DNA from 3 places in the Micromonospora sp. CPCC 205739 genome. Region 2 is predicted to be linked to each of the others. Evidence: riboswitches for the same ligand, from Rfam matches in the RefSeq annotation. Region 2 holds a riboswitch; each other region holds the start of a gene.

The links. Region 2 has a riboswitch for cobalamin ahead of V6U88_RS10970 (ABC transporter substrate-binding protein). Riboswitches for the same ligand answer to the same signal wherever they lie in the genome.
Region 1: linked by a shared signal. The riboswitch ahead of bluB (5,6-dimethylbenzimidazole synthase) and the one ahead of V6U88_RS10970 (ABC transporter substrate-binding protein) in region 2 are both predicted to bind cobalamin.
Region 3: linked by a shared signal. The riboswitch ahead of V6U88_RS10410 (ribonucleoside-diphosphate reductase subunit alpha) and the one ahead of V6U88_RS10970 (ABC transporter substrate-binding protein) in region 2 are both predicted to bind cobalamin.

Annotation. Positions count from the first base shown of each region.
Region 1 covers NZ_JBAKHS010000005.1:18,110-21,373, reverse strand. Annotated here, with positions in the region: gene V6U88_RS10395 (right-handed parallel beta-helix repeat-containing protein) at 1-867, shown strand, start outside; gene bluB (5,6-dimethylbenzimidazole synthase) at 1,021-1,647, opposite strand; cobalamin riboswitch at 1,684-1,882, opposite strand; gene V6U88_RS10385 (hypothetical protein) at 2,007-2,474, shown strand; gene V6U88_RS10380 (crotonase/enoyl-CoA hydratase family protein) at 2,534-3,264, shown strand, end outside.
Region 2 covers NZ_JBAKHS010000005.1:131,953-135,216, reverse strand. Annotated here, with positions in the region: gene V6U88_RS10975 (FecCD family ABC transporter permease) at 1-244, opposite strand, end outside; gene V6U88_RS10970 (ABC transporter substrate-binding protein) at 387-1,325, opposite strand; cobalamin riboswitch at 1,412-1,551, opposite strand; gene V6U88_RS10965 (M14 family zinc carboxypeptidase) at 1,607-3,264, opposite strand, start outside.
Region 3 covers NZ_JBAKHS010000005.1:25,989-29,252, reverse strand. Annotated here, with positions in the region: gene V6U88_RS10420 (hypothetical protein) at 1-540, opposite strand, end outside; gene V6U88_RS10415 (SigE family RNA polymerase sigma factor) at 540-1,055, opposite strand; cobalamin riboswitch at 1,267-1,410, shown strand; gene V6U88_RS10410 (ribonucleoside-diphosphate reductase subunit alpha) at 1,565-3,264, shown strand, end outside.

The sequences.
Region 1 (3,264 bases), 110 kb from region 2:
CTGGTCACGGTCCAGATGGACACCGGCGGGATCCGCTTCCGCAACACCAGCTCCGGAACGGTACACCTGGTCGCCGACCTCCAAGGCTTCTACAGCCGGCTGGGCTCCGGGCTGAAGCCGGTCACGCCGACCCGGGTGTTGGACACCCGCACGGGCAGCCCGATCGGCGGCAACGGCAACCTCCGACTCGACCTGTCCGCAAAGCTCCCGGCCGACGCGACAGCGGCGATCCTGAACGTGACGGTGACGAAGCCGACGGCGAACGGGGTGTTGAAGGTCTACCCGGACGGCTCGCCGGTACCGGTGGCCTCGAACCTGAACTTCGTCACCGGGCAGACGATCCCGAACCTGGTGATCGTGCCGGTCGTGGCAGGTCGGGTCATGATTCGTAACGCCAGCGCGGGAACCACCCACGTGGTCGCCGATCTCGCTGGCTACTTCGGATCGGCCGCGTCCGGCGCCGACCAGAGCTTCGTGCCGCGGTGGCCGTCCCGGGTGGCCGACACCCGCAACGGACTCGGCTGGGAAGGCCGGTCGGTCGCCAAGCCACTCAGCCCCCGGGAGTCTGATCGATTCACCCCGGTCAGCGAGCCGTGGGAGTGGTGCGACGGCGGGTGCCCGCCGGCCACCGCCGCCGTGCTCAACCTGACCGTCACCACGCCGGCCGCCGCAGGCGTACTGACCGCCCACCCGGCCGACGCGGCGGCACCGACAGCGTCGAACGTCAACTTCGTCGCCGGTGAGACGGCGTCGAACCTGGCCGTGGTGAAGGTCGGCGCCGATGGCCGGGTTGCCGTGTTCAACAACAGCAGCGGCTCCACCCACATCATCGTCGACCAGTCGGGAAACTTCATCGCGGCCCCCTGACGGTTGCCCAGGTCCACTGCGGCCGCGTCCCACTTCGGGGCGCGGCCGTCGCCCACGCTGCGAGGTGGCCCCCGAGTCGTTCACGTCATCAGGTCTGTAGCGCACGGCACCCCGGGGGCCTCGGGGTGACCGCGCAGCCCGGGGTAGCCAAGGTCAGCGACCGCCCGCCCACCGGTCGCTGTGCAGCGCCTCGACCAGCGGGCGCTTCTGCCGCCAGCCGTGCCGGGCCAGGTCGGGCACCTCCTCCAGGTGCGTCACCGGCCCGACGCAGAGCCAGGCCACCGGCCGGATGCCCGCGGGAATGCCCAGCAGGTCGGCCAGGATCGGCTCCCGGTAGAAGGAGACCCAGCCGACGCCGAGTCCCTCGGCGGTGGCGGCGAGCCAGAGGTTCTGGATGGCCAGGCAGACCGAGTAGAGGCCGGCGTCGGCGATGGCGTGCCGGCCCAGCACGGCCGGGCCGCCCCGGGACGGGTCGTAGGTGACCACGATCGACAGGGTGGACTCCAACACCCCGTCGATCTTGATGCGAGCGAACCGCGCCGCCGCCTCGCCCGACAGGGTGGCGGCGAAGGTGTCCCGCTCCGTCTGGACGTGCTCGTGGAAGCGGCGGCGCAGCGCGGCGTCCCGGACCAGGACGAAGTCCCACGGCTGCGAGTAGCCGACGCTCGGCGCGGCGTGCGCCGCGTCCAGGACGCGGTGCAGGGTCTCGTCCGGCACCGGCGCCCCGGTGAACTCGGCCCGGACGTCCCGGCGACGGTGGATGGCGGTGTAGAGGTCCACGGCAGGCTCCCGCTGCGCAAGGCCCACCCCTGACGGGCGGGCGGTCGACGCGAGGCCGGTCTTCGGACTCCCGGATCGACGCCTGGCCGCCCGCCTTCCCAGCCGTACGGCCAGTGGCTGCGCTTCTCGCGCGTGGACGGTGGCTCCCCGGTCACCGCGGCGGGCCCGTGCCGGATTTCCACCGGCTTCCCGATTCTCCCCGCGCACGCGGGGCACCTCGCATGATCGTTGCCGTCGGCGATGCTAGCGGCCGCACCGGGGTAACCGGCATGCGCACCGGGACTACCGCCCCCTACAGTGGCGGGACCCCGGGGCCGATCCGACCGTCCGGGGTCGCACACCAACACGGGGGAACCACCATGACCAACCCTGCCCGCGTCGTCCGTATGGTCCTGACGCTGGCCGTCGCCGCCGGAGTCGTGGCCGGCTGCCAGCCGACGGAGGAGAAGAAGCCCGCCGCCGCGTCGTCGGCGAGCAGCGCGCCCAGCCCGACGGTCGACGTCGCCGCGAACAGCAAGCAGGTCTGCGACGCCGCCCTCGCAATGGCCAAGGAGCACTTCGTCGGGATGGCGGACGACGCCATCGCGGCCATCGACAAGCCGGTCAGCGCCAAGGAGGCCGGCGCCAAGGTTCGCGCCCACTACACCGAGATGGCGGCGGGGCTGCGCAAGGAGGCCGCCCGCGCCGCCGACCCGCAGCTGCGCGGAGCGGTGGAGAACCTGGCCGGCGCGATCGAGAAGCGGCTGACCGGCCCGGACGCCATCAAGGTCGAGGCGCCTGACCTGGACCCGACCCTCAAGGCGCTGGACACCGCCTGCGGCCGGTGATCCGGACGGCGCCGACCGCCCCCTGGCGTGCCGGCGCCGCCGCCCGGCATGCTGTGCCGATGGCCGTACACGTCACGCACGACGGACCGGTGACCACGGTGATCCTCGACCGGGCGGCGTCGCGCAACGCCGTCGACGGTCCCACCGCGCGGGCCCTCGCCGACGCGTTCCGCGCCTTCGAGGCCGACCCGGACGCCCGGGCCGCGGTGCTCTGGGGGGCGGGCGGCACGTTCTGCTCGGGAGCCGACCTCAAGGCGATCGGCACGCCCAGCGGCAACCGGGTCGAGCCGGACGGCGACGGCCCGATGGGCCCGACCCGGATGTCGCTGTCCAAGCCGGTCGTCGCCGCGATCTCCGGGTACGCCGTGGCCGGCGGCCTGGAGCTGGCGCTCTGGTGCGACCTGCGGGTCGCCGAGTCCGACGCGGTGCTCGGGGTGTTCTGCCGGCGCTGGGGCGTACCGCTGATCGACGGCGGGACGGTCCGGCTGCCGAGGCTGATCGGGGAGAGCCGGGCGATGGACCTGATCCTCACCGGCCGGCCGGTGCCCGCCGAGGAGGCGTTCGCGATGGGGTTGGTCAACCGGCTGGTCGCGCCGGGTGAGGCGCGGACGGAGGCCGAGCGGCTGGCCGCCGAGATCGCCCGTCATCCGCAGACCTGCCTGCGCAACGACCGCGCCGCCGTGCTCGCCACCGCCGGCCTGCCCGAGCCGGAGGCGCTCGCCACCGAACTGGCGTACGGCATGCGGTCGCTGGCCACGGACGCGGCGGCCGGCGCGGCCCGGTTCGCCGG
Region 2 (3,264 bases):
CCAGCAGGCCGAGCACCACCCGGGGCAGCCGCAGCTCGGTGACGATGGCGATCTCGCCGGCGGTCAGGCCGCTGTCCAGGTGCACCCCGGGCAGCAGGTTCAGCAGCTCAGCGGCGACGCTGCCGGGCGGCAGGCTGACCGGGCCGAGCGACACCCCGGTGATCAGGGCGACCAGCACCGCGCCCAGCCCGGCGGCCAGCCAGCGTCGGCGCAGCCCGGCCGGTCGGGCCGTACCGACGGTCACCGGCCGCGCCGCCGACGGGTCGCCCGGCTGGTCCGGAGCCGGGGCGGGGTCGCGGGCGGCGGGCACGCCGGCCGGCCGGGACGCCTCGGGCGTCCCGGCCGGTCGGGGTTGCGTGGGTCGTACGGTCACGGGCGGGGGACGGTCACGCCGGCACCTTGGCGACCGCGTCGACGACCGTGCGGAGCTGGTCGACCACCCGCGGGCCCCAGCGCGAGGCGATGTCGTCGTCGAGGACGACCACCTGGTTGTTCTTCACGGCGGTGATCCCGGCCCAGCCGCTGCGCGCCTTGACCGTCTCCGGCGTCTGCTGGCAGCACTTGGTGTCGGCCAGGAAGACGAAGTCCGGGTCGGCCTTGACGATCACTTCCTGGGAGAGCTGCGGGTAGCCGCCGCTCTTGCCGTCGGCGTCGGAGGCGTCGGCGATGTTCTCCAGGCCGGCCAGGGCGTAGATCGAGCCGATGAAGGTCTTGCTGGTCGCGGTGTACAGCTCCGGGCCCAGCTCGTGGTAGTAGGTCAGCTTCTCCGACCGCTGCGGCAGGTCCTTGACCAGCTTGGCGATGTCGTCCTTCATCCGCCTGGTGACGTCGGCGGCCTCGGCCGGGTGCCCGGTCAGCGCGCCCAGGTCGGTGATCTGCCGGTACGAGTCGTCCAGCGTGGCCGCCGCCGGGGTGAGCAGCACCGGGATCTTCAGCGTGGTGAGCTGGTCGACGATCTTGTTGGTGTCGTTGGAGAGCACCACCAGGTCGGGCGTCTTCGCCGCGATCGCCTCGGCGTTGGGCTGGAAGCCGGAGAGGTCGCTCTTCGGCGCCTCCGGCGGGTAGTTGGAGTTGTCGTCGACGGCGGTGACCTGCTTGCCGGCGCCGATGGCGAAGAGCATCTCGGTCGCGCTCGGCGAGAGCGAGACGATCTTCTCGGGGCGCTTCTCCAGCGTCAGCTTGCCGACCGTGACGGGAAAGGTGGCCGCCGAGCCGCTGCTGCCTGCGGCGGGGGTGTCGTTCGAGGTCTTCTCGGCGCAGGCGCCGAGGGTCAGCGCCGCCACCGCGAGGGTCGCGGCGAGCAGCCGGGGGGTACGTCCGGACATCTGTCCTCCTGTCGGTCGAGGAGCCTGGTGCTTCGCCGACAGGGACCTTGCGTACCCGTCCGCGAGGCGCCCTTCCTCGAGAGCGCGTGTCGCGACCACTGACGCAGGCGACCTGGCTCGTCCCCGACGGGCGGGGCATCACAGTTGCGGGACAGCGCCGGTTTCACACCGGCTTCGCTGCGGTTGGTCGACGCCACGGTAGCGCACGACCAGCGGAGATCGTCCGGACGGGAGGGGCGGGTGGGGCCCCGTCGGGGGCGGAACGGGGCCCCACCCGGGCATCAGGAACTGGTGATGGTGACGTTGTCCACAGCCGCCTCGACCAGACTCGCGCCGGAGGCGTCCGCGGCTTCCACCACGATCCGCACCGACTGCCCGGCGTACGGCGTCAGGTTGAGGTTCGCCACCGCCCAGGCGGCGTCCCGGTCGGTGGCCGCACCCGCCTGGTTGAGCAGGGTGGTGGTGCCGCCGTTGTGCACCACGCTGACCCGCAGGTAGTCCGCCGACGAGGCGTTCGACCCGTGCGCCAGGTACCAGGCGAGCGAGAGGGTGAGCGTGCCGGTGGCCGGGAGGGTCACCGCCGGGGAACGGGCGCTGGTCACCCCGCCGTCGACGTCGTAGTCACCCGCCGCCGTGCCGGCGAGCCGACCGGTGACCAGGTCGTTGGCGCCCGCGTACGGGACGAGCTGCTTGGCCCCGGAGGAGTTGGTCGCCTGGGCGGCGCCCCGCTCCCACGCCCCGGTGGTGGCGGTGTCCGTGCCGGCCGGGTTGATGGTCCAGCCGGTGGCCGTCTCGAAGGTGTCCGACCAGACCGTGGTCCCGCCGCCCCCGCCGCAGTACTGCGCCTGCTTGCCGATCGCCCGGTACGGGCAGTCGGCGTACTCGGAGAGCAGCAGCACGGCGTCGCGGTTGCGGGAGGTCTGCGCGGGGATCACCTCGTCCGGCGGGTAGAAACCGCCGCCGGTGGCCGAGCCCGGGTACATCTCGAAGGTGTACGCCCAGATGCCGTGTGCGCCCCACATCCAGTCGATGCTGGTGCCGTCGGCGACGTAGAGGTCGCTGGACTGTTCCGGGGTGTAGCCGTTGGTGTTCGCCATCTGCTGGCCGATGGTGGCGAAGGTGTTGTACTGGTCGGCGCTCATCCCGGTGGGGGTGTTCGCGGTGGTGTAGCCGAACGGCCAGAGCACCAGCTGCGAGTAGGTGTGGAAGTCGATGTTGGCCTTGATCTGCTGCGTCCCGCCGACCACCCGGCTGTTGACGAAGTTGCGCAGGGCCTGGGTCTCCGGGGCGGAGAAGGCGGACGGGCCGCGGTAGGTGTCCGACGAGGTGGTGCCGGACGAGCCGCCGCAGCAGCCCCACTGGTACGACCAGTTCCGGTTCAGGTCGGTGCCGACGGCGGTGGAGCCGCTGTTGGGCTGCCGGTTCTTGCGCCAGGAGCGGTACGAGCCGGTGGCGATGTCGTACTCGCTGCCGTCGGGGTTGACCGTCGGCACGATCCAGATCTCCCGGGAGTTGACGATGTTGCTGATCCGGGAGTCGCTGCCGTAGCTGTCGGTGAAGAGGTTGAGCAGGTAGATCGCCATCTCGACGGTCAGGTGCTCCCGGGCGTGCTGCTGGGCGTTGAAGAGGATCTCCGGCTCGTTCTCGTCGGTGCCGACGTTGTCGGAGATCTTCACCGCCATCAGGTCGCGGCCCTCGTACGACGTACCGATGCTGATCTTGCGGGCGATGGCCGGATGGTCCGCGACCGCCTGGTTCACGACGGCGGTCAGCTCCGCGTAGTCGTGGTAGTTGGAGTCGGCCGGCGGGAAGGCGAGGGTGCCGGCATGGTCGTGGGGAGTCGGGGTGGGGTCGGACTCCAGCCGGAAGCCCAGCCGGGTGATCGCCGCCGCCTCGGCCCGGGTGGCCGAGACGTGCAGCACGCCGTGTTCGGAGTAGT
Region 3 (3,264 bases), 110 kb from region 2:
GGCGGTCCGGCCGTTGACCGGCTCGGCCGGCTCCAGCCCGGCGGAGCCCGCCCGTCCGGCGGCCACGGCGAAGTCCCGTTCGATGCCGAGCGCGATGTCCCTGCCGGCAGAAACGATCCGCAGTTCGACCGCAGGCGCGTCCTTGACGGGCAGCTGTGAGGTCTCGGGCGTCGATGCGATCAGCGCGAACTGGTTGGTTCCGGTCCGGACGGACCGGTCGGTCAGACCGGCAGGAAGCCAGCCGAACTCGGCGTACTGCTCGGTGGGGTCGAAGGTGGCCGGGGCGGTCGCGGGCATCGGCGCGGCGGTCGCCGTCGGGGACGGCGTGGCCGCCGGGGTGACCGGCGGCGACCGGTCCGCCCGGCCGAGCAGCGCCGGGGCGGCGGCCAGGACCGCGACCACCGCGAGCCCGGCGGTGGCCGTCGCGGCGATCCGCCGCCGTCGCACCTGCCGGCGTCCGTCGCGTACGGCCCGGTGCAGGTCCACGACGGACGGCGGGAGCGGCACGTCCCGCAGCGGTGCCAGCAGCTTCTCCTCCATCACTTCCCCTCTCCGGTGGTCGCATAGGTGTCCATGCCGAGCAGTCGGCGCAGGCTGGCCAACCCGTGCGAGGTCTGGCTCTTGACCGTGCCGGCGGTGCAGCCGAGGGTGGCGGCCACCTCGTCCACCGGCCGGTCGTGCAGGAAGCGCAGCACCAGAACGGCCCGCTGCCGGGGCGGCACCTGGGCGAGCGCGGCGTGCAGCACCTCCCGGTCCTCCACCGCGTCGCCGGCCGGGGCGGGCGCCGGCTCGGGCGGCGTGTCGACCAGGCGGACTCGGGACCAGAGCCGGCGCTTCTCGTCGAGGAAGACCCGGACCAGCACGGTACGCACGTACGCGTCGACGTTGTCCGCCTCGCGGGCCCGCCGCCAGCCGACGTAGAGCCGGGTGACGGCGGTCTGGACCAGGTCGTCGCCGCGGTGCGCGTCCCCGGTCAGGTGGCAGGCGATCCGGCGCAGCGCCGGCAGCCGCGACGTGACGTACTCGACGTACTCCTGTTCCAGGTCCGCCCGCATCCACCCACCCCGTCCGTGAACATTCACCCCGCTGACGCGGTCGGCCACCGTCCAGGTTGTATGCGACGCAGATTTTCTCACCGGCGCGACACGCCCACAGCATGTGGTGTGTTGGCTTTTTGCGACCCACTACATCTAGGATCACTTTCACTGCTGGTGCGACCCTCCGGGGTCCGCCAGGCGTCGGCGCCGGCCAGGCGTCGCGCCGAACAGGGAACCCGGTGCGAATCCGGGACTGCCCCGCAGCGGTGAGCGGGAACGACCGCCGTCACGAGCACTGGGCCCGACGGGGCCCGGGAAGCGACGGCCAGTAGGCGAACGCGCCGGACGCGTCTGCCCGCGAGTCCGAAGACCTGCCAGCACGGCGTGCCCACCGGGCGCGCGTACCACCTCGGGGCCTCGTGGGAGGGCCGTCGAGCCGTACGGAGCACCGCCGGCACACCGACCGGCGGCGATCCGGCGTGCCGTCGTGCCCTCCCGCGGTCCACACCGACCACCCAGGAGAGCACGTGACGGCGTCATCCACCATCGCCCCGCCACCGGTCGGGGCACTGCGGGACCTGCTGCACCGGCACCACCACGACCTGCCCGACACCGACCCGGAGCGGATCCTCGCCCTGGTCGAGTCGGGGCGCACCGCCGGGGCCGGCACCGACGAGCTGACCGGGCTGGCCATCGCGGCGGCGGCCGGGCTGACCGCCGAGGAGCCCGGGTACGCCCGGCTGGCCGCGCGCCTGCTCGCCGGGCGGATCGCCGACGAGACCACCGGCCAGGGCATCGTCGGCTTCAGCGACAGCGTCGCCGCCGCGTACGCCGAGGGTCTGCTGGACCCGGGCTTCGCCGGCTTCGTCGCGACGCACGCCGCCGCCCTCGACGCCCTGGTCGACCACGACGGCGACGACGCCTTCGAGTACTTCGGACTGCGCACCCTGCACGACCGCTACCTGCTGCGCCACCCACGCACCCGCGCGGTGCTGGAACGGCCCCAGCACTTCTGGCTGCGGGTGGCCACCGGCCTGTCCGACACCGTCGCCGAGGCGGGCGAGCTGTACCGGCTGATGTCCCGGCTGGCCTACCTGCCCAGCTCGCCGACGCTGTTCAACGCCGGTGCCCGGCACCAGCAGCTCTCCTCCTGCTTCCTGGTCGACTCGCCCCGCGACGAGCTGGACTCGATCTACGAGCGCTACACGCAGGTGGCGAAGCTGTCGAAGTTCGCCGGTGGGATCGGCATCTCGTGGTCCCGGGTGCGCTCGCGGGGGTCGCTGATCCGGGGCACCAACGGCCGGTCCAACGGCATCGTGCCCTGGCTGCGCACCCTCGACGCCAGCGTCGCGGCGGTCAACCAGGGCGGCCGGCGCAAGGGCGCGGCCTGCGTCTACCTGGACACCTGGCACGCCGACATCGAGGAGTTCCTGGAGCTCAAGGACAACACCGGCGACGAGGCCCGGCGCACGCACAACCTGAACCTGGCCAACTGGGTGCCGGACGAGTTCATGCGCCGGGTCGAGGCGGACGCCGACTGGTCGCTGTTCGACCCGAAGGAGGTGCCGGAACTGGTCGACCTGTGGGGCGCGGAGTTCGACACCGCGTACCGGGCGGCGGAGGCCGCCGGTAAGGCGGTCCGGACGCTGCCGGCCCGCACCCTGTACGGCCGGATGATGCGCACCCTCGCGCAGACCGGCAACGGCTGGATGACCTTCAAGGACGCGGCGAACCGCACCTGCAACCAGGTCGGGGCCGGCGGCGGCGTGGTGCACCACTCCAACCTGTGCACCGAGATCCTGGAGGTGACCAGCGACGGCGAGACGGCGGTCTGCACGCTCGGCTCGGTCAACCTGGCCGCCCACCTCGTCGACGGTGGGGTGGACTTCGCTGGGCTCGCCGCGACGGTCCGGCTGGCCGTCGGGGCGCTGGACCGGGCGATCGACCGCAACTGGTTCCCCACCGAGCAGGCGGCCACCGCGCACCGGCGGTGGCGGCCGCTGGGGCTGGGCGTGATGGGGCTGGCCGACGTCTTCGCCGCGCTGCGGCTGCCGTTCGACTCGCCGGAGGCGCTGGCCCTGTCCACCCGGATCGCCGAGGAGATCGCCCTGGCCGCGTACGACGCCTCCGCCGACCTGGCGGCGGCGCGCGGCGCGCACCCGGCGTACCCGCTGACCCGGGCGGCCGGCGGGGTGCTGCACCCGGACCACTGGCCGGACGCCCGACC